3 regions of the Prochlorococcus sp. MIT 1011 genome follow, and region 2 is predicted to be linked to each of the others. Evidence: predicted binding sites of a transcription regulator. Region 2 holds the regulator's gene; each other region holds the start of a gene.
The links. Region 2 encodes NtcA, which controls nitrogen genes in cyanobacteria. Its sites were predicted from a motif close to GTANCNNNNGNTAC; they were not measured.
Positions count from the first base shown of each region.

Region 1: SIB75_RS05010 (DUF4278 domain-containing protein) is a predicted target of NtcA. The motif match lies at 1,675-1,688, and genes of this name have one in related genera.
Region 3: queF (preQ(1) synthase) is a predicted target of NtcA. The motif match lies at 3,843-3,856, and genes of this name have one in related genera.

Region 1 is NZ_CP138983.1:839,715-847,099, forward strand. Features, by position in the region: gene SIB75_RS04990 (hypothetical protein) at 242-454, shown strand; gene SIB75_RS04995 (hypothetical protein) at 538-744, opposite strand; gene SIB75_RS05000 (hypothetical protein) at 1,054-1,269, shown strand; gene SIB75_RS05005 (DUF1651 domain-containing protein) at 1,272-1,535, shown strand; gene SIB75_RS05010 (DUF4278 domain-containing protein) at 1,775-1,948, shown strand; gene SIB75_RS05015 (hypothetical protein) at 2,054-2,200, opposite strand; gene SIB75_RS05020 (hypothetical protein) at 2,729-3,046, opposite strand; gene SIB75_RS05025 (hypothetical protein) at 3,165-3,386, opposite strand; gene pip (prolyl aminopeptidase) at 3,487-4,428, shown strand; gene SIB75_RS05035 (hypothetical protein) at 4,563-4,787, opposite strand; gene SIB75_RS05040 (hypothetical protein) at 4,994-5,128, opposite strand; gene SIB75_RS05045 (hypothetical protein) at 5,502-5,678, shown strand; gene SIB75_RS05050 (hypothetical protein) at 5,702-5,824, opposite strand; gene SIB75_RS05055 (DUF1651 domain-containing protein) at 6,139-6,372, shown strand; gene SIB75_RS05060 (hypothetical protein) at 6,559-6,846, shown strand; gene SIB75_RS05065 (hypothetical protein) at 7,040-7,180, opposite strand; gene SIB75_RS05070 (hypothetical protein) at 7,180-7,385, opposite strand, start outside.
Region 2 is NZ_CP138983.1:1,597,027-1,604,411, reverse strand. Features, by position in the region: gene SIB75_RS09630 (thioredoxin domain-containing protein) at 1-575, shown strand, start outside; gene thyX (FAD-dependent thymidylate synthase) at 572-1,210, opposite strand; gene dcd (dCTP deaminase) at 1,213-1,806, opposite strand; gene SIB75_RS09615 (cob(I)yrinic acid a,c-diamide adenosyltransferase) at 1,813-2,403, opposite strand; gene ntcA (global nitrogen regulator NtcA) at 2,708-3,439, shown strand; gene SIB75_RS09605 (DUF3084 domain-containing protein) at 3,491-4,417, shown strand; gene SIB75_RS09600 (hypothetical protein) at 4,418-4,855, shown strand; gene SIB75_RS09595 (DUF3146 family protein) at 4,839-5,096, opposite strand; gene pth (aminoacyl-tRNA hydrolase) at 5,089-5,718, opposite strand; gene SIB75_RS09585 (TatA/E family twin arginine-targeting protein translocase) at 5,782-5,997, opposite strand; gene psbH (photosystem II reaction center phosphoprotein PsbH) at 6,031-6,228, opposite strand; gene SIB75_RS09575 (photosystem II reaction center protein I) at 6,631-6,759, shown strand; gene SIB75_RS09570 (DUF3769 domain-containing protein) at 6,840-7,385, shown strand, end outside.
Region 3 is NZ_CP138983.1:292,050-299,434, reverse strand. Features, by position in the region: gene SIB75_RS01565 (FtsW/RodA/SpoVE family cell cycle protein) at 42-1,259, shown strand; gene SIB75_RS01560 (cytochrome c biogenesis CcdA family protein) at 1,294-2,034, shown strand; gene SIB75_RS01555 (cytochrome c biogenesis protein ResB) at 2,040-3,320, shown strand; gene queF (preQ(1) synthase) at 3,309-3,725, opposite strand; gene SIB75_RS01545 (hypothetical protein) at 3,907-4,134, shown strand; gene SIB75_RS01540 (P-II family nitrogen regulator) at 4,177-4,515, shown strand; gene SIB75_RS01535 (TlyA family RNA methyltransferase) at 4,518-5,312, opposite strand; gene SIB75_RS01530 (hypothetical protein) at 5,408-5,668, shown strand; gene purB (adenylosuccinate lyase) at 5,712-7,007, shown strand; gene SIB75_RS01520 (class II fumarate hydratase) at 7,134-7,385, shown strand, end outside.

The DNA of each region.
Region 1 (7,385 bases), 760 kb from region 2:
TACTCTTTTTGATGTTGAAAAAATTTTTCAAGAAGCAAATGAAAGCTTTTATTATCAGTGCAATTGAGTGGCTAGTTCTTCAAACAGACAATGATTTAGACGATAAGATTCTTGCGAAGGTGAAAAGTGGAATGAAATTGGGTGTCGTTTGATCAAATGCTTAAGCAAGTGGTAAATGGATTTACAATATTGACTCCATGCAAAACACATTTATATTTTTGTTGTTAGGTGACTGTAAACTATGACTGAAAAATGTGAAACGAAGTGGTCACCCACTGAAGATCAAATCGATAACATCATTATTCCAGCAATGCAGGGAACTGCTCAGCAATACGCTAAGTATGCTAGTGAACTCCAATGTCCTCCATCATTTATCGCACTAATGCTTCGAGATATTGCTGATACGTTTGAAGAAAATGCAATAATAGGAGACAAAGGTTGTGATTGTTGTTAAACCACCTTCAATTCGTCTACTAATTAAAAGTCAGCAAGTTAACCATCCAGTTTTACCAATAAGGTATTTTGTTTGATACTTTTTTATTTGCCTATTAAGCACAAGTAACGAGGAATACCCGAACTTTTTGTGTACTGCTTGCCTTGTTCCTCGCATTGAGACATGTTTTTCATTTCTATTTTTTCTATTCCGTAAGTACTGTTTTGAAGGATCAACCAAAAACTTTCGGCTTGTGCATTCATAGCTGTCAAAAACATAGCCGATGACAAAAATAATAAATTGCGTTTCATTGATCTTCTCCTAATGTCCAACTCTATCCAGAATTAATTCACGTTTTTGGTGGGATTTCCTCTTTTTTACCCGAACTGGTTAGCCCTACCTGAACCGACCTTTTGGGATAGATTATTCCTGGTTATATTCCTAATAATTGATTCAAATTTTAAAAAACATTTTAGCAATGACAGCAATTAATAAAATTACTGCCGCTAAGCTTTTAGTTTTAATAAACCTTCCTGTTTTGCTTTTAATAGCAGGTGTTTACCAAATAGGTTCTGCAGTAATAGTTTAATTATTGTGTTAGCTAGTTATTGTTTCTAGTTATGGCCAAATGGATTCCGTCCCAAAAGCAAAAGTCAGGTTTAATAAGTAGAACATTCGAATTTTTTATTGATGAGTTAGCTGAATTGCAGTATGAGCTTGATTGCCCAGATGAATTCATATGTGATTTCCTTGAAGTTGTTAAAAATCGTTGGTCACCAGATAGTTGTCATTCCAAGGCTAGGCAGCATAAAAGAGATAATCCAAGCTCCTACTGAAAATGCACAATGAAAGTTGGCTTGTGAAAAAAGATCGAGTCTGGGCAATGAGGTTTTTAAAAGATAAACACCCTGATGAAGACGGAACTACATACATAAGGGTTCACTACGCTAGCTGCAGGTTCAGATTCCTACACGGCATTACTCCTCATGTTCAATTACATGAAAGTGAGAAGCTAACTTATGAAAAAGCAAGAGACCTATGGAGGTCGTCAGTGGAAACAGAATGGGAAGTCTCTAAGAAACCCTTATGGGAGACCTCTTAAAGCTTAAAAAAAATTAGCAGAATTCTCTTTTAAGTTGATATTTAAGAAAAAAAGATTTTGAAATTTGAGTATATACCACTAGATAGTTTTGTATCCAGATGAACTACACGTGCCATCCATGCATAACATAATAGTTTTTGTAGCAACCGCTACCAAAACGTTCAACTCGTTACATAGCGAGCCGCATCTCGATTTAAGCCAAGGAACGGGGACTTAAATCAACATTCGGAGTATGGATGATGACAACTCTTCTATATCGTGGACAAAACTATGTCCAGCACAAAGATCAAAAAGCTCAAAAGGATTGTGTTGAGCTGACTTACAGGCGTAATCACTACAACACATGCAGAAGCGATGCTAAGTCTGAGCTAAATTCCCAATTGGCTTATCGCGGTCATCGCTATCAACATTAGTTTGTTAACTTTTTTTGTAAGGCCCTGCTAGGCAGGGCCCTTTTTTTTGCTTAGATAATTCTTGTTTGGTTGAACAGCTATTAACTAGTACAAAGTTTATTTTTATTAACCCTCATAAACTTTGCAAGTAGATGCTGTTGGATGATTACTACATTCTTTTTCCCAAAACTCATCTCTAGTTTCATTGGGAACCGTGTAAGAGAAGTCATGCATTGTTCGAATATCACTTAATGCATTTTTGATTATGTTCAAAGGATTTTTTAGTTTCATAACCCTCCGTATCGGTATATAGATGTTCTAATCGATCTTGTTAAATTTATACACCTCGGCTTTTACTCAAGTAGAATTAACTATTAGTCGATTAACGAATCAAAGATAAGAATTATAGGAGTAGAGGCTATGCTTAAGGCTTTACCAAGTTAAAAAAATATAGTTTGTGGTTATTATCAGTTAAAAATCAATTGATTGTCTCATTTTCTAAATGGTTGTGTAGTAATGAATAATCTTGGATTGAACGATGATAAACGCATATGACGTCTATTTACCAATCTGGATATAAGTAATCGTCTCCTATGGGCTCTTCATAAAATTGACCAACTTCAATTCCATAAAAATATTTTGATAGTTTGGCGAAAAAATTTTGCATTTTAATAAAAAAAACGGTCTGTGCAGACTCAGACCGTTAGTGAATTACTTCTTTCCTATCTAAATACATTATTTTAGTTAGTGCGATAGTAAGGAATACCCAATTAATTTGTTTAAGGACAAGCCTAGTCTGTATTAATTGAAGTGAGCACTGATAAAGGAAGGCGGTTCAAACTTTTTTTGGAGTTTAAATAATGTATTTACTTTATTCTTTAAAAAGGAACCAAAACCCAAATCAATAAAAATATATAGAAATAGGGAATAGCAAAAAACCACATAGAAAATAAGATGACATATGAATGTGTCTATGAGATCAGATTCTTTTTCATTAGTTTTTTGCTCTTCAACATCTATCTTGGGTGACTTGAAATCACTTATCGAATTAGTAGCTATTGACTCAACCCAGCCAAACTGTGCTAGTTCTTGATCGATTATTTTTAGCGCTGAAGTCATAAAAAAGAAGAATTTTTAAATATTTATCTTTTTATCGTGTTAAAAATCAAGTTCTAGGCCAACGTTACATTTTTTAGTTTTTTATCTAATTTTCTTGAGGACGAACACATGATTCCAGTTAATTTCTTCCATTGCATCTTTGAACTGCAAGCATGTTTGCATCCGCATGATTCTTTTCTGATTTCCAAATCTTATTTGAAGTTTGACCAATACAAGCAACTTCAGCTGCATTTTTTATTCCTACTGGTATTTGAGTTAAAGCCAAAATCATTAGGGCAAAACCTGTTCCAGGGGCATGAATATTTAATCGAAAGTTTTTGAGCCAATTTTTCTTACGCATTGATCAATTCCTTTTTAATAATCCTTTATAGCTAATTTTGTTATGTATGCTTGAGTTGAATGAAATGTCTCAAAAGCAAAAGACGAAAATTTAATTAAAAATGTTATTTCCAGAAATAGAACCTAAGGAACAAGGGATATTGAAAGTGAGCCCACTACACTCAATCTACTGGGAAAGAAGTGGCAATCCAAACGGATCCTCTGTCTTGATTGTTCATGGAGGCCCAGGTGGTGGGAGTAGTCCTTCTTATAGAAGATATTTTGACCCAAAGAAATTCAATATTGTTCAATTTGATCAAAGAGGATGCGGTAGATCTTCTCCTCATTCTGAGATAAAAGAAAATACGACACATCATTTAATTGAAGACATTGAAAAATTAAGACAACTCTTAAAAATTGAATCATGGCATGTCTTTGGGGGCTCATGGGGCTCAACCTTAAGCTTGATTTATGCCATTCAACACACGGAAAAAGTTTTAAGTCTTACTCTTAGGGGTATATTTTTGTGCCGAAAAACCGAATTAAGTTGGTTCTATCAAAAAGGAGCTAGTGAGATTTTTCCTGAAGAATTTGATCTATATCAGTCTGTTATTCCGCAAAATGAGAGAGGCGATTTGATTAATGCTTTTCATAAGAGATTAACCAGTCAAGATAGGTCTGAAAGAGCCAAAGCGGCTCATGCTTGGACGAGATGGGAAATGTCAACAAGCTTTCTAATGCCCAAAGAATTATCCATTAAAAAAGCTGCAAATAATAATTTCTCAGATTCTTTTGCGCGTATAGAATGTCATTATTTTGTTAATAACATTTTTTTAGAGGAAAATTATATTTTAAAAAACATTACTAAGCTAAATGATATTCCTGTTTCGATTGTTCAGGGAAGATATGACGTGGTTTGTCCCATGAGAAGTGCATGGGATCTTAATAAATCATTGCCCTCTTCAAAACTTTATGTAATCGATAATGCGGGGCACTCAATGAAAGAAATTGGAATTTCTAAAAAATTAATTGAGTTGACGAATGGGTTAGCCAATTCTTTTTGATCTCTATTAAAAGTTGATGATATAATGTCTAAAATATATTCTTTGAGAACCCACCTCATTAGTTCCATTATGTAATTACAAAAATCTAAAAACTTTCAGCAAAAATAAATATCATTAATTATCTTCGATTGATTTCAAGCTTGCTTGTTTTCTTCATTTAAATCACCCATCGCTTTGATTGGGAATTTCTTCCCTTGTCTCCAAATAGCTGCAAAGAGTAAAGCTATAAAAGCAATTATTGGTACGAATCTTAGGACTTCCATTGTGGAAGGATCAATAACTAAAGATTTAAATGGATTACCAATAGAAACGGGTTCAACTTCATAAGAATTTACTAAGGAATTTAGATCTACTTGCATGAGTCTTAGATATTTCTTCTAACATATTAAAAAAGACTGAAAAGTTAGCTTCAAAAAATAAATTTGTGATCCTGATGTATAAAATACACTTTTAATAGTAAAAAAAGTTATACCTACTGGTAGCTTGTGTCCGATCACCTTGCGCCTTTTTATTGATAATTTATCTGATTAGATACATAAATAAACCTCTCATTTTTATAGACAATTTATTTAGTAAGCCATGAGAAGAAAAAGAACCAACTAAAGATAATTAAATTAAGTCCAACTGTTAATGATATCGCTATCACTTTATAAGTTTTTCCAACTTCTTCAGATTCTTGATTGAGCTTTATTCTTTTCATTTCGCTTCTTTGTAAAAAAAACTTCTGATTCACTCTCTGACTAAAGCTATATGAGGAGAGGTGTCATTTCCCTTTCACTTAATAACATGAATTTTTCTTTTTTAAACGGCTTAGATTCTTTGCCATCTATGTTAAAGACAGTTCATGGCTATTTCAGGAATTTTATTAGTTGTGGGAGTAATTACATTTGAGCTGAGTTACTTGTTTCGTGAAGGTTCATGAGAAGCATTTATATGATCCGCTTTCTTTGAGTTGGCTTTAAAATTTATTTTTATTAAGTTTGTATGTTTTGCACTTGATTCAATGTCAATGGATTTATTTACTGATTGATAAAACGTTTTTACGAGTTAAAAATGTATAGTTACAGATTAATATGAACAGAGCTCAAATTGCGTTACCTCCTTTACTAAAAGGCTCTACTGAGGTGAAAATCATTGAACGAAGTTGGGGCATTGAAAGGTGCTATGTAACATCAGATGGTGAGAAGGTTTGCACACCAGCTCCGTTTTTAACAAATCATCGAAACCTAGATTGGCCTTGCTTAGCTTAAATAGTTTTCTTGTCAAAAATAATTTAATAACTGTTCAAATCGAATTTTGATTTTGAATTCTTTCTTTGATTTTTTCTTAAACCGTTATCTCCTTCTGCCATCTGAAGAATTGATGCAAAACCTGTTATTAGTAAAATTCCAAACATGATTACGTGGTAGGGAGAAAACATTTTAATTTTGTTTTTAAATGAAATTAGCTACTACTACATATTGGATGTTGTAGTGCAATGCGAATATTTTTAGGGTAGTTTCACCCAAGCATTTAATTTTTTGGTGATCTTAAAATTCAAATATCTGATATATCTACCAACACTATGAAATTGTTTACTCCTTTCAGCATTCCTAAGTCTGATATGACAGCTCTGCCGAAACGGAAAAATAAAGCTTCATCCAAAAAGTCCCATTAAAAAAAACCAACAATACTTTATGGTACAATTGTACTGCCAACTTGTTTGCTGGTATGAAGCGAGATGGTTGGATTAGGGAAGCAAATGGAATATGGATACTTAGGTTTCGATATGATTGGGAGAGCTGGGATCAAAACCCTAAGGTTTGGATTGAGAGGGGAAGGCTTGAATCAAAAGGACCCCCACTTTTAAAAAATCGTAAGAGGATGAGAAGAGGTTTGGCAATAAAACTATGGAGGGAATTATTGTCAACTGGATGGAGACGTATTCCCCCACAGTGGGATTAATAATTAAAATGATCAAGTTCTTGTTATTTCCAAGTTAAATTAGTTTTTATACTTTATCTTTTCCACTTCAAACGTAAATCTGCAAAACGTTTGATTTCGCAGACTACTTAATGTATAGATTTTGAACATCTCATCACTATTTAAAAGTAAATTCATTAGGTTAGATTTTTAAATAAACAAATAATCATGACATCGGACATTGAATACTATAAGCAACTGTCTAAAAAGGTTAGTACAAATCAAGATAAAATTATTTTTTTTGATCAAAATCAAAAGGCATTTTACTTAGATATTTATTCTGATAGTTGGTCAAAGATGATGCTGGAATATGCTAAAGCAGAGAATCTAAGTTCAGAGCAATTAAATAAAATTGAGGAAATGAAATGGATTGAGATGCCTAAAAATTTAAAGCTTTTTGCATATGATTTCTGTATTCTTAATGGATTTGTTTTTACTGGAGTGGGAAGTAAATAATACTGATTAATCTGGGATTAAAAAATATTTAGGCGCTTATTCATTTGATTAATTTACCACTTTTCTTTTTAAGTAGATTGATTTTTTTTTATTGTAATTGCTCTAGTAATAAGTCAGATGCTTGTTGCCTCTAGGTTCATTTAGTTCTAAATGGTGCACGCACAATACTTTTTAATTTTCTAGAAGATGCAATTTATTTTTTCTTTTTCGTCCTTTTGCTTTTTGGCTCAAATCCGTCTTTAAAGTCCGAACCGGATTTGTTAAACCAAGCCAAGAAGGCGGCAATAGATGTTCCAATTAAAGCAGCAATAACCCATTGAGATATTTCATCCATTAGCAAAAAATTTTTCTTCCAGTAGCTGAGTAATAGTAGCAAGTACCATCAGCCCCGATATAAAACATACGGTTTTTGTATTTTGACTTTGAAAATTGTTCAAGTCTTCTTTCATGCATATCGAAGTTTTTTGTATTTAACTCTGGATTTCGTTCTCTTTGTTCATTGGTTCCCTCTTCTAAATTCCATGCCAATTTTCTTATGA
Region 2 (7,385 bases):
TGATTGATACTACTAATGCAGGCAAAGACCTTAGTACTTTCCAAAAATATTTTTTGGTTTTTCTTAGTATTTGTCTTGTTATTGCGCTATTTTTTTTACGCAATGGTTTTAAAGCAAGCGAAATGCTTGATCAACTAGCAAAAGAATCCCTTTTACCTGAAAATGCTTTAACAAATGGAAAACCTACAGTTTTTGAATTTTATGCAGATTGGTGTGAAGTCTGTAAGGAAATGGCTCCTGAAATGATTGAGGCAAAAAAACAAAATGCCAATAAAATCGATATTGTTTTATTGAATGTTGATAATTCTAGATGGATTGATTTGATTGAAAAATATGATGTTAACGGTATTCCTAAGATGACTTTCTTTGATTCTAAAGGCGAATTTAAGGGCTTTTCATTAGGGGTGAAAAAATATAATGAACTTAATGAAATATTTCTTGCTTTAATTAATAATTCAGAATTACCTTCTTTCACTAAAGCATCAAATTCAAGTAATTTACCTTCAGTAAATTCCTCTAGCAGGGAAAGTTTTAACAATATTATTAAATCTGAAGCTCCTAGAAATCATAACTAATTTTGCCAATTTAAAGCTGAAGCAACTACTGGATATACTTGCGAAAAAATATTTTTACATTCTTGTGCAATATTCATATGTTCTTTTTGCGTCCCATGGCCAGTTCTTAGATTGATGTAATGAATCCAAGAACGACATGAACCTGTCATATAAATCCTAGTTGGTGTAGCAAGTGGAAGTACAAATCTCGCACATTCTTTTGCTATTCCAGCTTCAAGCATTTCTTCATAAAGTTTTTTATTTAGATTGAATTGACGTTTGATTTTCTCATTAAATTGATTAATAACTTCTTCTGATAAATCTGAAATAGAATTTTGTCTATTTTTATTATCTTGTCTTCTTAATTCTGGTATGGGTATTTCTCCTAATTGTCTGCTATCTGCATATCGTTGAGAGAATTCTTGAAAAGTAAATGACCGATGTCTTAATATTTGCGCGGCGATTCCTCTTGTGGTTTCTATTTGTAAAGTCATATAAGCTTGCTCAAATACACTCCAATGTTCATTTTTAATGCAATATCCCAATAATTTACTAAAATCATTGTTATCTTGATTTTTGGGATTGCTTACTCTAGCTATGTATGCCATGCTTTTCTCGGCATCTGGTGTTGAAGTTATTAATTGAACAAGACTCATATTTAAACTTTTGCTAGAGTTACTTTCTCTTGTTGATGTTGATATTTGCCTTGCCTATCACTATAAGTAGTTTCGCAAGGGTCACCTTCAAAAAACAGTAATTGACAGATTCCTTCATCTGCATAAATCCTGCAATCAGCACCAGAACTATTACTAAATTCAAGAGTTAGATGACCTTCCCAGCTTGCTTCTGCAGGGGTTGTATTGACAATTATTCCCAAGCGAGCGTAAGTGCTTTTACCAAGGCAAATAACAGTAATATTTGGCGGAACTTTCATTTTCTCTAATGCCACACCAAGACCATAAGAGTGGGCAGGTAAAATAAAGTATTTACCATCCTCATCTTCTTTTAAATCAGTAGATTCTAAATTTGCAGGATTAAATTTTTTTGGATTCATTACTGTTCCAGGAACATGTTTGAAAATCAAAAATTCTTTTGAAGAAAGACGCAAATCATATCCATACGATGAGCAACCAAAGCTTAAAACAGGTGATTTTTTTAATTCAGGTTCCAGATGTCTTATTAGTTTTTCCTGAAATGGTTCAAGCATTCCTAAAGAAGCCTGCTGTGAAATCCAAAGATCGTTCTTTAACATTTAATTTCAGCGTAATTCGGTAATTTGATCAGCCATCTCAATCACTTTAGAAGGGATTGATTGTCCTGTAAGAATGACATCTGTAGATGATGGGCGATTATTGATCATAGAAATCAAATCATTTTCTTCAATAAAACCTAGGTTAATTGCTACTCCAATCTCATCAAGCACGATCTTATCTAATCTTTTTTCAACTATACGTTTTTTACAAAATTCCCATAGTTCTTTAATGGCTTTCTCTTCAGATTTTTTCTTTAGGGACAAATTTTCTTCAGGGAACTCTCCTGGCAAGCAAGTTTCAATAGCTGGCCTCAGCCATTCTAATCGACCACAAAGATTGATTGCTCCATTTGGACCTTGATTAACTCCGCCTTTCAAAAATTGAGATATTAAGACTTTGCTTCCTAATCCAGCAGACCGTAAAGCCTCACTTAAAACAACTGAAAAACTACCTCTAAAAGGAGAGGTATGTATTTGTACTTGTCCTTGAGTTTTAACTAGTTGTAAAGGAGGCGTATGGGGAACTGCTCTAAGCGATGAGCCCATGGGCGGTGATAAATCCTTCCTTTGAGCATTAATGCTTGATCCTGCATTCATATCAAATTCGATCTTAATGACCTCTTCTTAACCTAGCGCTATAAAATTTCAAATCAACCAAGACAACACCATCTGTGGTGTATGAAAAAATTTTGGCGTCAAATATGTTTTAGACTTGAAGCGGTTTGAAGCAAGAGATGAAATTTTTTTAATAGTTTTCAATTTTATTTTAAGCTTATAGTATTAAAAGTTAGAATTTTTACAAAGAAAAGGGTTGAGTGGAGGATTAAGGCTGAAAAAAGTCTCTATGGCTACATATCGTTTTTTCACAACTACTTAATGTTCTCAGAACGATAAATTAAATATGGTCACTTCTTTTCGTGGCTTTACGCGTTTCAACCAACCCAAAAATAGCCAGATGGCTGTTAATTCATCATCATCTTTGCCTCCGAACCAAACTTTGTTGGACGTAATTAAGTCTCTTGATGGTGTTTCTACTGAAGTAGTAGATAGGTCAAAAACAATTTTCTTTCCTGGTGATCCTGCAGAAAGGGTTTATTTGATTAGGCGTGGTGCTGTTCGTTTAAGTAGGGTATATGAAACAGGTGAAGAAATTACAGTTGCTTTATTGAGAGAAAATAGTCTTTTTGGTGTTTTATCTTTATTGACAGGAAATAGATCAGATCGTTTTTATCATGCTGTTGCATTTACTCGTGTTGAGCTTGTATCGGCCCCAGCAACATCAGTAAGGAATGCAATTGAACAAGATGCTTCAGTTGGTTTGTTGCTTCTCCAAGGGTTATCAAGTCGAGTACTTCAAACCGAAACAATGATTGAAACGTTAACTCATAGAGATATGTCCTCTAGGCTTGCAAGTTTTTTGCTTGTTTTATGTAGAGACTTTGGTGTACCTGGGGAAAAGGGAGTAACAATTGACTTGAGACTTTCTCATCAAGCTATTGCTGAAGCAATAGGTTCAACCAGAGTCACTATTACACGACTACTAGGTGAGTTAAAAAGCTCGTCATTATTGGCAATAGATAGGAAAAAAATAACTATATTTGATCCAATAGCGTTAGCAAAAAGATTTAATTGAAGCCATTACATACTAAGGTTTAGGAGGTTTGATTAATTCTTCTTCCTCTCTGTGACTGTCTGGCTGAAAATTCTTTTAATATTAATCCTAGGTGGAATACTTTCTACTCTAGGAGATCGTTTAGGTTCTAAAGTTGGCAAGGCTCGTTTAAGTATTTTTAAATTAAGGCCAAAAAGTACAGCTGTTTTAATAACTGTTTTTACTGGAAGTATTATTAGTGCTATTTCATTTGCAACTATGATTGTATTTGATAGGGATTTAAGGATAGGACTATTTCAATTAGAGGATATTCGAGAAAAGATTATAGATAGTGAAAAAGAATTAAAAAAATTAGAAAAAAATCTATATGCTTTTAGAAGTGGAAATGTAGTAATAAGTAGTGGTCAAACTTTAGTTACTAAGACTGTTAAACTAAATAAAAATAGTGATATAAAAAAATTTATAGAAAGTATATTACAGAAGGCTAATCTTTATGCTTTTAACTTATTAAAAACAAATCAGTCTACTTATCGAAGAATATTATTAGTTCGTAAAGATGATATTGAGAAGCTTGAAAATAAAATAGCTGATAATAGGAGTTGGGTAGTTAGGATTAAATCAGCAGGAAATATACTTAGAGGTGAAAATTATGTTTATGCATTTCCTGAAGTCACATTAAATAAAATCATTACAAGAAAAGGAGAAGTTATTGCTCTAGAAAATATATCTTTATCTGATTCTGATGCTGAATCTATTAGTAAAAAGATTAATCTTTTAATTGCTTCAACTTTGGCTGAGGTAAGGCGTCGAGGATCGTTAAGTTCTGAGTTGCAAGTTAATGCTAATCAAATTAATAATTTAGGAAAATATCTAGTTAATCAAAAAAAAGGGGATTTCCAAATTATTGCTAGGGCTGTTGATAATAATCAAAGTGCAGATAAAGTCTCAGTATCATTAGAGCTGAAATCTTTAGAAGGAATTATAAAAAAGAAGAATTAAATGAGTTTTTATATATCAATAGATCCAGGTAAAAAAAAATGTGGCTTATTATTGGCTAATATTCAATCCGGAAAAGTAATTGAGGCAGGCATAGCTTCGTTGAATAAATGTTATGAATTAGTTTCTTTTTGGAATGAAAATTATAATATTAGCAAGATCATCATTGGTGATGGAACTAATTGTAAATTTATAAAGAATGAATTGAAACGAAAAAATCTTTTTAATATAAATTATGTTAATGAGAAAGGATCAACTTTAAGAGCAAGGTTTAGATATTGGGAAATTTGGCCACCAAATTATTTTATTCGTTGGCTTCCAAAAGAAATCCTTTTTCCTCCTGAAAATCTTGATGCAATTGTCGCATTGATTTTATTGGAAGATTTTTTAAAAATTTCATTGAATTGGCCAGATAAAGTAGATATTAAAATTTGGCCCTAACTGTAAAAATGTAATCTCCACCAGACTCAAGTTTATAATCAGCTTTGACTAAATAGCGTTCTAGGGCATCTTTTATTAGTGCTCTTCCAAGTGGAGGTTCTACAAAAAGTTGTCCTTGGTGAAAAGCCCAAATAAAATTCCACTCGAAATTACCAGCACGGACAATCCCTTCAACTTTCTTTTGATTAAAGCATTGCTTATGAATCTGAAGATAAGCAGTAGTTGAGGGTCTGTTATCCATTTTCATAAAGTGATGAAATTTCAGGCTTGTAAGAGTTCAGTCGAGTAGTTGTGTTTTGCCAATTATTAGATGTGACTGAATCAAGACAACTAATAATTTCCTGAATAATCAAATTTAATACTGTAAATTCTTCTTTTGAAAATCGGCCTAAAACGTGAGAGAGAGTCTTAGATTTCCTGTCTTTATGAAGTTCACTTGGCGGACCTATCCCAATCTTTAATCGCTTAAACTCATCAGTACCCAAATGATTGATAATGCTTTTTAATCCGTTATGACCTCCTGAGCTCCCCCTAGAGCGGACTCTTATTTTCCCCAGAGGTAGATCCATATCATCGACTAGGACGATTAATTGATGATTTTCAAAATTAAACCAATCTTTTGCTGATCTTACTGATTTTCCACTTTCATTCATGTATGTATTAGGCATTAGAAGCCTTGTCTTTTCGATACCTGTTCCATATTCACAAGTCCAACCAAAGAGCTTTTTGTTCTCACGAAAACTGCAATTATTTTTTTTTGAAATTTCTTCTAAAACCATAAATCCAACATTATGACGGGTTTTATGGTATTCAGCTCCTGGATTGCCCAAGCCAACTAATAATTTCAAGTCATTGCACAACATACGAAATGGACAGAATCGTTGTTGATTCTAAAAGTTAAATATATCTATTTAGTTTTGGAGAAACTAATTTTCTTTCTCCAAAATGTCATCATTTGAAGATTCTTCTTCTGTCATGGCATTTTTGATTTCACGTTCAAATTCAGTAGAGGCGCTCTGAAGACCTTTTAGAGTTTTTCCAATAGTTCTTCCTAGCTCAGGAAGACGTTTTGGACCAAAAATAACAAGTGCTAATCCAGCAATAACCGCTATTTCAGGTAAACCAACCCCAAAAATATTCATTTGCGAAACTCAACTAATCAGAATTTAATCAATTTAGCCATTCCAGTCGACGGAAAAACCTTGTAAAAGAAGAGACTGGTTATAAATTTGGAGCATAATCACAAGAAAAACTAGAAGTAAAACTCCTATAAAAGCCATTACGGGTACCGCGCCCCATCCTGGTACAACTTTTCCTTGTCCAGAATTGCCAATGGATTTAAGCAAAGATCCAAGTGCTGTTTTTTGTCCCATGTCGTTTCTCTTAGCTCAGATTTGTATGAGTCAAGATATTGTATGAGAACTTGTCCAAAAGAAGAAGAGACTGTAGAAACTTGTGATGGAATGACCTAAAAAAATATGATATTTGAGAAATATGATTTGAAAAAGCTGAAAAAAGCTGAAAAAAGCTGAAAAAAGCTGAAAAAAGCTGAAAATGAGAAAAATTACAAAAACAGGAAAGTTAAAGATGCGAGAAATTCGAATAAGAAAAAATTGATCTTTCTTTCTAGATTCCTTGCATATATTGACTTCCCTAGACTTCTTGGTGATTAAAATTTTTTCCTATTTCCAAAAGTCTGTAACACCTTTGGTTTTTTCATTGGAGTTATTGACTTCATAGGATAGGTTTAACATCTAATTACTTGGTTAGGTTTCATGCTTGCCCTCAAGATTTCCGTATATACGGTCGTCTTTTTCTTTGTTGGGATCTTTTTATTTGGCTTCTTGGCAAGTGATCCAACAAGGACTCCCAATAGAAAGGATTTGGAAAGTCCTCAGGATTAAAAATGACACGCTAATTACTGGACTAAAAAAGCTCCTGTAATTTCTTTTTTCAGTATTATCTCTTCGTCGGATTAACTCATTTGACGGCGAAGAGAAATTTTTTATTTATTGTAAACCTTGGATTGTTAGGGTTTACGACATTTGCGTCCTTTTTTGAGATTGCTATTGGGAAAGATAATATTGTCGAAAATTTATATGTTGATACTTCTAAAAACTCACTTATAGAAAAATTAAAATTAGAACAAAAAGAAAATATATTTCTAACTCTTAAGATTTTTGCAGATAATCAATATGATTATGATCAAGATATTTATCTGGCTCAGGGTAATGTTAAGGCTTTGGTAAATGGCTGGATATTAAGATCTGACATATTAAGTTATCATAAATCAACTGGTATTTTATCTGCTGAGGGTAATATTAGATTTAGTAAAGGAGGACAGTATTTTAGAGGTAAGGAGTTTGAATATAATTTATTAAAGAAAGAAGGAATTATTGAAGATGTATATGGGATATTAGATATTAAAAATATTTTAGATGATTTTAAAATTGATACAATTTCGAATAAAATTATACCTGAAAAGAGATCTAAGAAGAAAGAGAACAATACTTATATTGATGGAATAGAA
Region 3 (7,385 bases), 630 kb from region 2:
TAGGATTTTGACGGCTCAATGGTATATAAGCAAAAGATCCTTTGAGTAATATTTCTAATAAAAAAATTCTATTTGAATCCAAAAAGGGAAATGCTCGCGAATCAAAAGATTATCTGAGTAATTTAATAAACAAAAAGATTCTTCCATTGCCTTGGCCTTTTTGGCCAAAGGAGGGACGATTAATAATGGGATTAATCGCCTTTTGGAGCATTTCAGGAATTTTCATACTTGGATCCGCTAGTTGGTGGGTAGCCACTAGAGAGATGGGTGAAGGTTCTTATTACATAAAAAGACAAATAATCTGGCTGTTAGCTAGTTGGAGCATTTTTTATCTGGCAATCAATATCCAACTAAAAAACTGGCTTAGGCTCTCAGGTCCTTTCCTTTTGATAGGCATGCTGCTGATTGCCTCAACAAGTTTTTTCGGTAGTACTGTTAATGGATCTACTCGATGGTTGATTATCGGCCCAATCCAAGTTCAACCATCGGAATTAATTAAACCTTTTATTATTCTTCAAAGCGCAAAACTTTTTGGTCAATGGGAAAGAATAAATTCAGAAAAAAAACTTTTTTGGTTAACTATTTTTGCTTCCATTATTTTATTAATTATAAAACAGCCCAATTTAAGCACCGCTGCATTAACAGGCATATTACTTTGGATGATTGCCTTAGCAGCTGGTATTAATTTCCGACATCTTTTAAAAACTGCTTTATCTGGTTTGACTGTTGGTTCAATAAGTATTTTTTTTAATACTTATCAACAAAGTCGAATATTATCATTTATTAACCCTTGGAAAGACCCTCAAGAAAGTGGCTATCAATTAATTCAGAGTCTTTATGCTATTGGTTCGGGTGGGTTGTTTGGAGAAGGATATGGTCTATCAATGCAAAAATTACAATATCTACCATACAGAAGTACTGATTTTATATTTGCTGTTTTTGCTGAGGAATTTGGGTTTTTTGGATCTATTTTACTTTTATCATTTCTACTGGTAGTTGCATATTTAACTCTTAAAATATCACTAAATTGCAGGAATAATTATTCTAAACTAATCTCTATTGGATCAGGAACTATTCTTGTAGGCCAATCAATTATGCACATTGCGGTCTCTTCAGGCGCAATGCCTACGACTGGTCTACCGTTCCCTTTGATCAGTTATGGTGGAAACTCGTTAATTTCAAGCTTACTAATAGCTGCCTTATTGGTCAGATGCTCTATTGAATCTTCAGATTTATTAGTTAAAAATTCCTCTAATTGACTTTTAAATAGATAATCTGGAGGAGGAACTTGTTGTGGTAAATCTTTTTTTGAGCATTTCTTCTATAAGTTTAATTTTCTCTGATTTGACTCGTCATGGCGAGCAGATAATTAATAATGGTTTAAACGATCCAACCCCTTTAGCAATATTGATAGTCTTCGCTGGAGGACTTTTGACTAGTTTAGGACCCTGCTCATTATCACTTTTACCAATAACAGTTGCATATTTAGCTGGATTTAAAAACAAGCAAAAACCTTTACAAAAAACTATTAGTTTCTGCGGAGGAATAGTTATATCACTTGTGATATTAGGAAGTCTAAGCGGTTTTTTAGGAAAAATTTATGGCCAATTACCTGGTTTCTTTTCATTATTTATTAGTCTTTTAGCAATAGTTATGGGTCTTAATCTTCTTGGGCTTTTAAAATTCTCACTTCCATCTGGTCCTGACCCTGAGATTTGGACAAGCAAAGTCCCGCCTTCTTTCGCATCAGTTTCAGCAGGTTTAGCTTTTGGATTAGCCTCCTCGCCCTGTACTACTCCGGTCCTAGCTGTTCTTCTCGCCTGGGTTGCGAAACAAGGCAATCCACTTAGTGGCACAATTTTTCTTGCTAGCTTTGCAATTGGGCAAATTGTTCCTTTATTTATTGCAGGTACTTTTGCAGCGAGCATTCCAAAATTATTATCATTAAGACCTATTGGGAAATGGGTTCCACCAATTAGTGGGGTGATTTTATTAAGCGTAGGTCTTATAAGCCTTCTTTCTATTTGGATATAAACTAGATGAAGAAAATTAGCCAAGTTTTAAACTGGCTTTCTAGCTTAAAGATTGCGATATTACTATTATTATTAATAGCAATTTCTTGTGCGGCGGGAACTTTGATCCCTCAACAAGAATCAAATCAATTCTATTATGATAGTTTCAATAATAATCCTCTTTTTGGTCTGATCAACGGAAATATATTAATACTTTTTGAATTGAATCATATTTATACAAGTTTTTGGTTTTTGTTGCTACTTACCTGGCTTGGTTTGGCTCTTGCCGTTTGTAGTTTTAGACGACAATTACCTATACTTAAATCAGCATTAAGCTGGATCGATTATAAATCACCTCGTCAAATAGCAAAGCTTTCCATAGCTCAAACAATTCAATCTAATAATCCTTCTAAAAGCTTAGAAAATTTTTCAATTAATTTAAAGAAGCAAGGTTGGGATGTCAAAGAGAGGGAAGGTAGAATAGCTGCTCGAAAAGGTGTAATTGGTAGGTTAGGACCTATATTAATTCATCTAGGTATGATCCTATTAATGATAGGGGCAACTTACGGATCATTAAATGGGAAAACCATAGAAAGGTTCCTAGCCCCTGGAAGATCAATAGATTTATTAAACAATAATGAAGAGAAAGAATTAACTATTAAATTACAAAAGTTTCAGATTGAAAGAGACCCTCAAGGAAGGGCTGAGCAGTATAGATCGATAGTAAAAGTTATTGAACCTAATGGCAATGATGAAGAGAAAGAGATTAGTGTTAATTATCCATTAAGGTACAAAGGATTAACATTATATCAAGCCGAATGGTCTTTATCAGCAATAACTATTCAAATTGATAGTAGTCCCAAATTACAAATTCCAATAAAACCTATTCCTGAGTTAGGGGAACAAGTTTGGGGAACTATTATACCTACAAAGATTGGAGGAGAAAACCAAATTCTATTAACAGTGACGAGTGAATTAGGACCAGTAACGATTTTTGATAATGATGGTAGAAGTCTTACAAGCCTGAGCATAAATAAGGAAGCAAAAGTAAAAAATACTTCTATTAAATTAATCAATATAATTCCAAGCAGTGGATTACTTTTAAAACGTGACCCAGGAGTACCTATGGTATATAGCAGTTTCGCTATAATATTAATTGGTGGTTCACTAAGTATAATTTCTACTAAGAAGATTTGGGTATTACATGAAAAGGAAAAATCTCTTATTTATATAGGTTGCTTAAGTAATAGAAATCTTTCTGGTCTCTCGAAAGAATTGCCTAAATTTATTACTTTACTAAATAATTAGCTCTAAACTATTTCTTTTCCCATGACATACTCTAATAATAGTGTGAACATTTCCTCTAGGATTAAAATCAGCTTCTAATTGCATCCACTTAGGCTCAGAAACTTCAACGAAATCATCTATTATTTTATTTGTAACTTCTTCATGGGATATCCTCTTTTCACGAAAACTATTTAAATAAAGTTTAATAGCTTTTAATTCAATAACCTTTTTATTTGGTTGATAAACAATTCTCAAAGTTGCGAAATCAGGATAACCAGAGAAAGGACACTTACATGTAAATTCAGGGAAATCTATTGAGATTTCATAGTCTCTTTCCCTATTTGGATTAGGGAAACAAATCAAGCCCCCAGAGGCTATTTCTCTTTCCCCATACAAAATCTCCTCTTTGGTGTCTTCTTCGCTCATAGAAACATATTGATGGTAATTAGAATCACACACTACTTAAAAACTTGTTTAAAAGTTCAACCCTCAAATAAATTCTTTTAATCAAAAAGTATCAAAATGATGGGGAAAAGCTGATTTGTATCAACGCGTACAAAACCAATCCACGCTATCCCCCTTAATAGATCTAACAACAAAGTTTTGTATGGACATCAGTCTTTCAGATAAGAGAAATGGAACTCAATTAGAACCGAAAACTGTTCATGGAATCCTTTGGCTACAAACTCATTTTGAATCACAACATTGGGAATTAATCAGTAATGGGCTCGTAATAATTCCTACCAAAGATGCTCAAATGCTCTGTAAAGATGCAACAAATGCTGGACTAAATGTAAATTTCATAAATTCTCTAAGTCAAATAGACAAAATTTGATCAAATATTATCTAAAATTACATTAGTTCTCTCTGAAGCCATATGAAAAAGATAGAAGCAATAATACGCCCGTTTAAACTTGAAGATGTAAAGATTGCCTTAGTGAATGCAGGTATAGTTGGTATGACAGTAAGCGAAGTCAGAGGATTTGGTCGACAAAAAGGACAGGTTGAGAGATATAGAGGCTCCGAGTTTACCGTTGAGTTTCTTCAAAAACTAAAAATTGAAGTTGTTGTTCCAGAAGAAAAAGTTGATGTTGTTTTAAAAGCTATTGCTGATGCAGCAAAGACTGGAGAGATTGGAGATGGAAAGATTTTCTTAACTCCTATTGATTCTGTGGTTCGAATCAGAACAGGTGATCAAAATGAAACCGCTCTGTAAACTCACAAAAAATTTATCAAATTTTTGATATCTTCATTTCCTTTAGATTTATCGTCCATCCACAGCAAATATTCTTGATTACCAGCAGGTCCCTTTAAAGGTGATGCAATTAATCCTTTTGGATACCAACCATATTTTTCAGATTCGTTAACTACTCCTTCTATTGCCTCAAGATGCAAAGAATGATCACGAACGACTCCACCCTTACCAACTTTGTCTTTACCAACCTCAAATTGAGGTTTCACTAATACAAGTAATTCAGACCTGACATTGCAAAGAAGAGATTTAAAACTTGGCAAAACAATTTTCAGAGAGATAAAAGACAAGTCAGCCACTGCAAAGTCTGGTATTGGGTCTCCATCATTAAATAATTTTTCAGGAGTTAAATGTCTAATATTAGTGCGTTCTAAAAGAACAACTCTTGGATCATTTCTAATAGTCCATGCAGTTTGGCCATAACCAACATCAATTCCATAAACCTTTGCTGCACCTAATTGCAAAAGACAATCTGTAAAACCACCAGTTGAAATCCCAGCATCTAAACATACTCGATTTTTAATAACAAGAGGAAATTGATTAAACGCTGCAGCCAACTTTTCACCTCCACGTGATACATACTTCAAAGGCTGCGTAACTTCTATCTCAAGATCTTTTAAAACTTCTTGCCCTGGCTTATCAAGGATTTGTCCATTGATCGTTTTAACCTTGCCAGCCCTAATGAGCTTCTGTGCTTCTTGACGAGATTTAACTAATCCTTTGGTCAGCAAGTGAAGATCTAATCGCGATTTTTTAGTCATTTGTTTACAAAAACAAACAGGAAACGGAACAAAAACCGCAGAAGTCGAAATAATTCTCATTTTCAATAGAGAATCTAATCAATTGACCAAAGGTTTTGTCTAAAAAGCTCAGGCATCCCACAAATGAAAATGAGCTATCTAGCCATGGTCATTTTCATCTAACACCAAAACAGCAAAATGGAGAAGTGCTTGAACTTTTGCCTCCAGGAAGTTTTGCAAAATTTGCGAATCAACCTAACGATTTGCCGCCCTTCCAAGTAATTGATTGCAAAGGAGGGAGGTGCAGGGTAAGACAGCAGGCTTGGGGAAGATATGTGCATTGGGAAGTTGAACACAATAGACTCAAGTCAGCTTGACCTTGACGACCTAAATTAAAGTAACCTTTAACTTTGTAGCACTTTGATTGAGCGTTACACAAACCCAGAGATGGGAAATATTTGGTCTGAACAAGCCAAATACCAAACTTGGCTTGATGTTGAAATAGCCGCATGTGAGGCCAATTGCAAATTAGGGAAAATCCCTCTTAATGCAATGGAAACTATTCGATCACAGGCGAATTTCACACCCGAACGCATACTCGAAATAGAAGCCGAAGTTCGACATGACGTAATTGCTTTTCTAACAAATGTGAATGAATATGTTGGAGATGCAGGTCGATACATACATGTTGGTATGACAAGTAGCGATGTCCTCGATACAGGGCTAGCACTTCAATTAAAGTCATCAGTAAAACTTTTAAAAAAAGAGCTTTTATTACTTGAAGAAGCTATTAGAGATCTAGCAAGACAGCATAAGAGCACCGTAATGATTGGTCGTTCTCATGCGATTCATGGAGAACCAATTACTTTTGGGTTCAAGCTTGCAGGATGGCTAGCCGAAACTCTGAGGAACAAAGACAGGCTAAACAGTCTCGAAAAAGATATAGCCGTTGGGCAAATTAGCGGTGCCATGGGAACATATGCAAACACCAATCCAGAAATAGAAAGAATAACTTGCGAACTTCTGGAGCTTGAGGTTGATACAGCTAGTACTCAAGTTATCTCAAGAGATAGGCATGCTAATTATGTTCAGATTCTTGCTTTAATTGGATCTTCATTGGATCGTTTTTCTACAGAAATTAGAAACCTTCAAAGAACAGATGTCCTTGAGGTAGAGGAAAACTTTGCCAAAGGTCAAAAAGGTAGCTCTGCCATGCCTCATAAAAGAAATCCTATACGCAGTGAAAGAGTAAGCGGTCTATCAAGAGTTTTAAGAAGTTATGTGATTGCAGCCCTCGAAAATGTAGCTCTATGGCATGAAAGAGATATTAGCCACAGTTCCAATGAAAGATTAATGCTCCCAGACACGTCTATTACTCTTCATTTTATGATCACTGAAATGACGGCGATAATTAAAGGGCTTGGCGTTTATCCGAATAATATGCTGAATAATTTAAATATTTATGGTGGAGTAGTCTTTAGTCAAAGAGTTCTTTTGGCTTTAGTTGAGAATGGGATGAGTCGCGAAGATTCTTATCGATTAGTACAAAAACATGCTCATGCAGCATGGAATCAACCTGAAGGCAATTTCCAAAAAAACCTTGAGAATGATCCAGAGGTAATGAAAAGTCTCTCACTAGATCAACTTTCTGAATGCTTTTCAACTGAATTACATCAATCAAATTTGAAGGTTATTTGGGATAGACTTTGTATATAACTACAGAAGCTGAATCAATTAATATTAGTCAGTAGAATATCAAAAGGGTATAGCAATAGATTTAACTAAAATCCATAGCTATAATCATTATTCCCTAGGTAACTTTAAATTTTGATACTAAGATCAATGTCTAATATGAAAAGGCTTGAGAAAGATAGTCTAGGTTCAATTTCTGTTCCAGAAGATGCTCTATGGGGAGCTCAAACCCAAAGATCAATATTAAATTTTGATATTGGTGATGAGGTTGTACCTCTTGAGATTATTCATGCAATTGCCCAAATAAAAGCCTCTGCAGCCCGAGTAAACAATCATTTAGGTCTAATAGATAAAGAAATCGCACAATTTATCATTGAAGCAAGTTCAGAAATTATTAAAGGT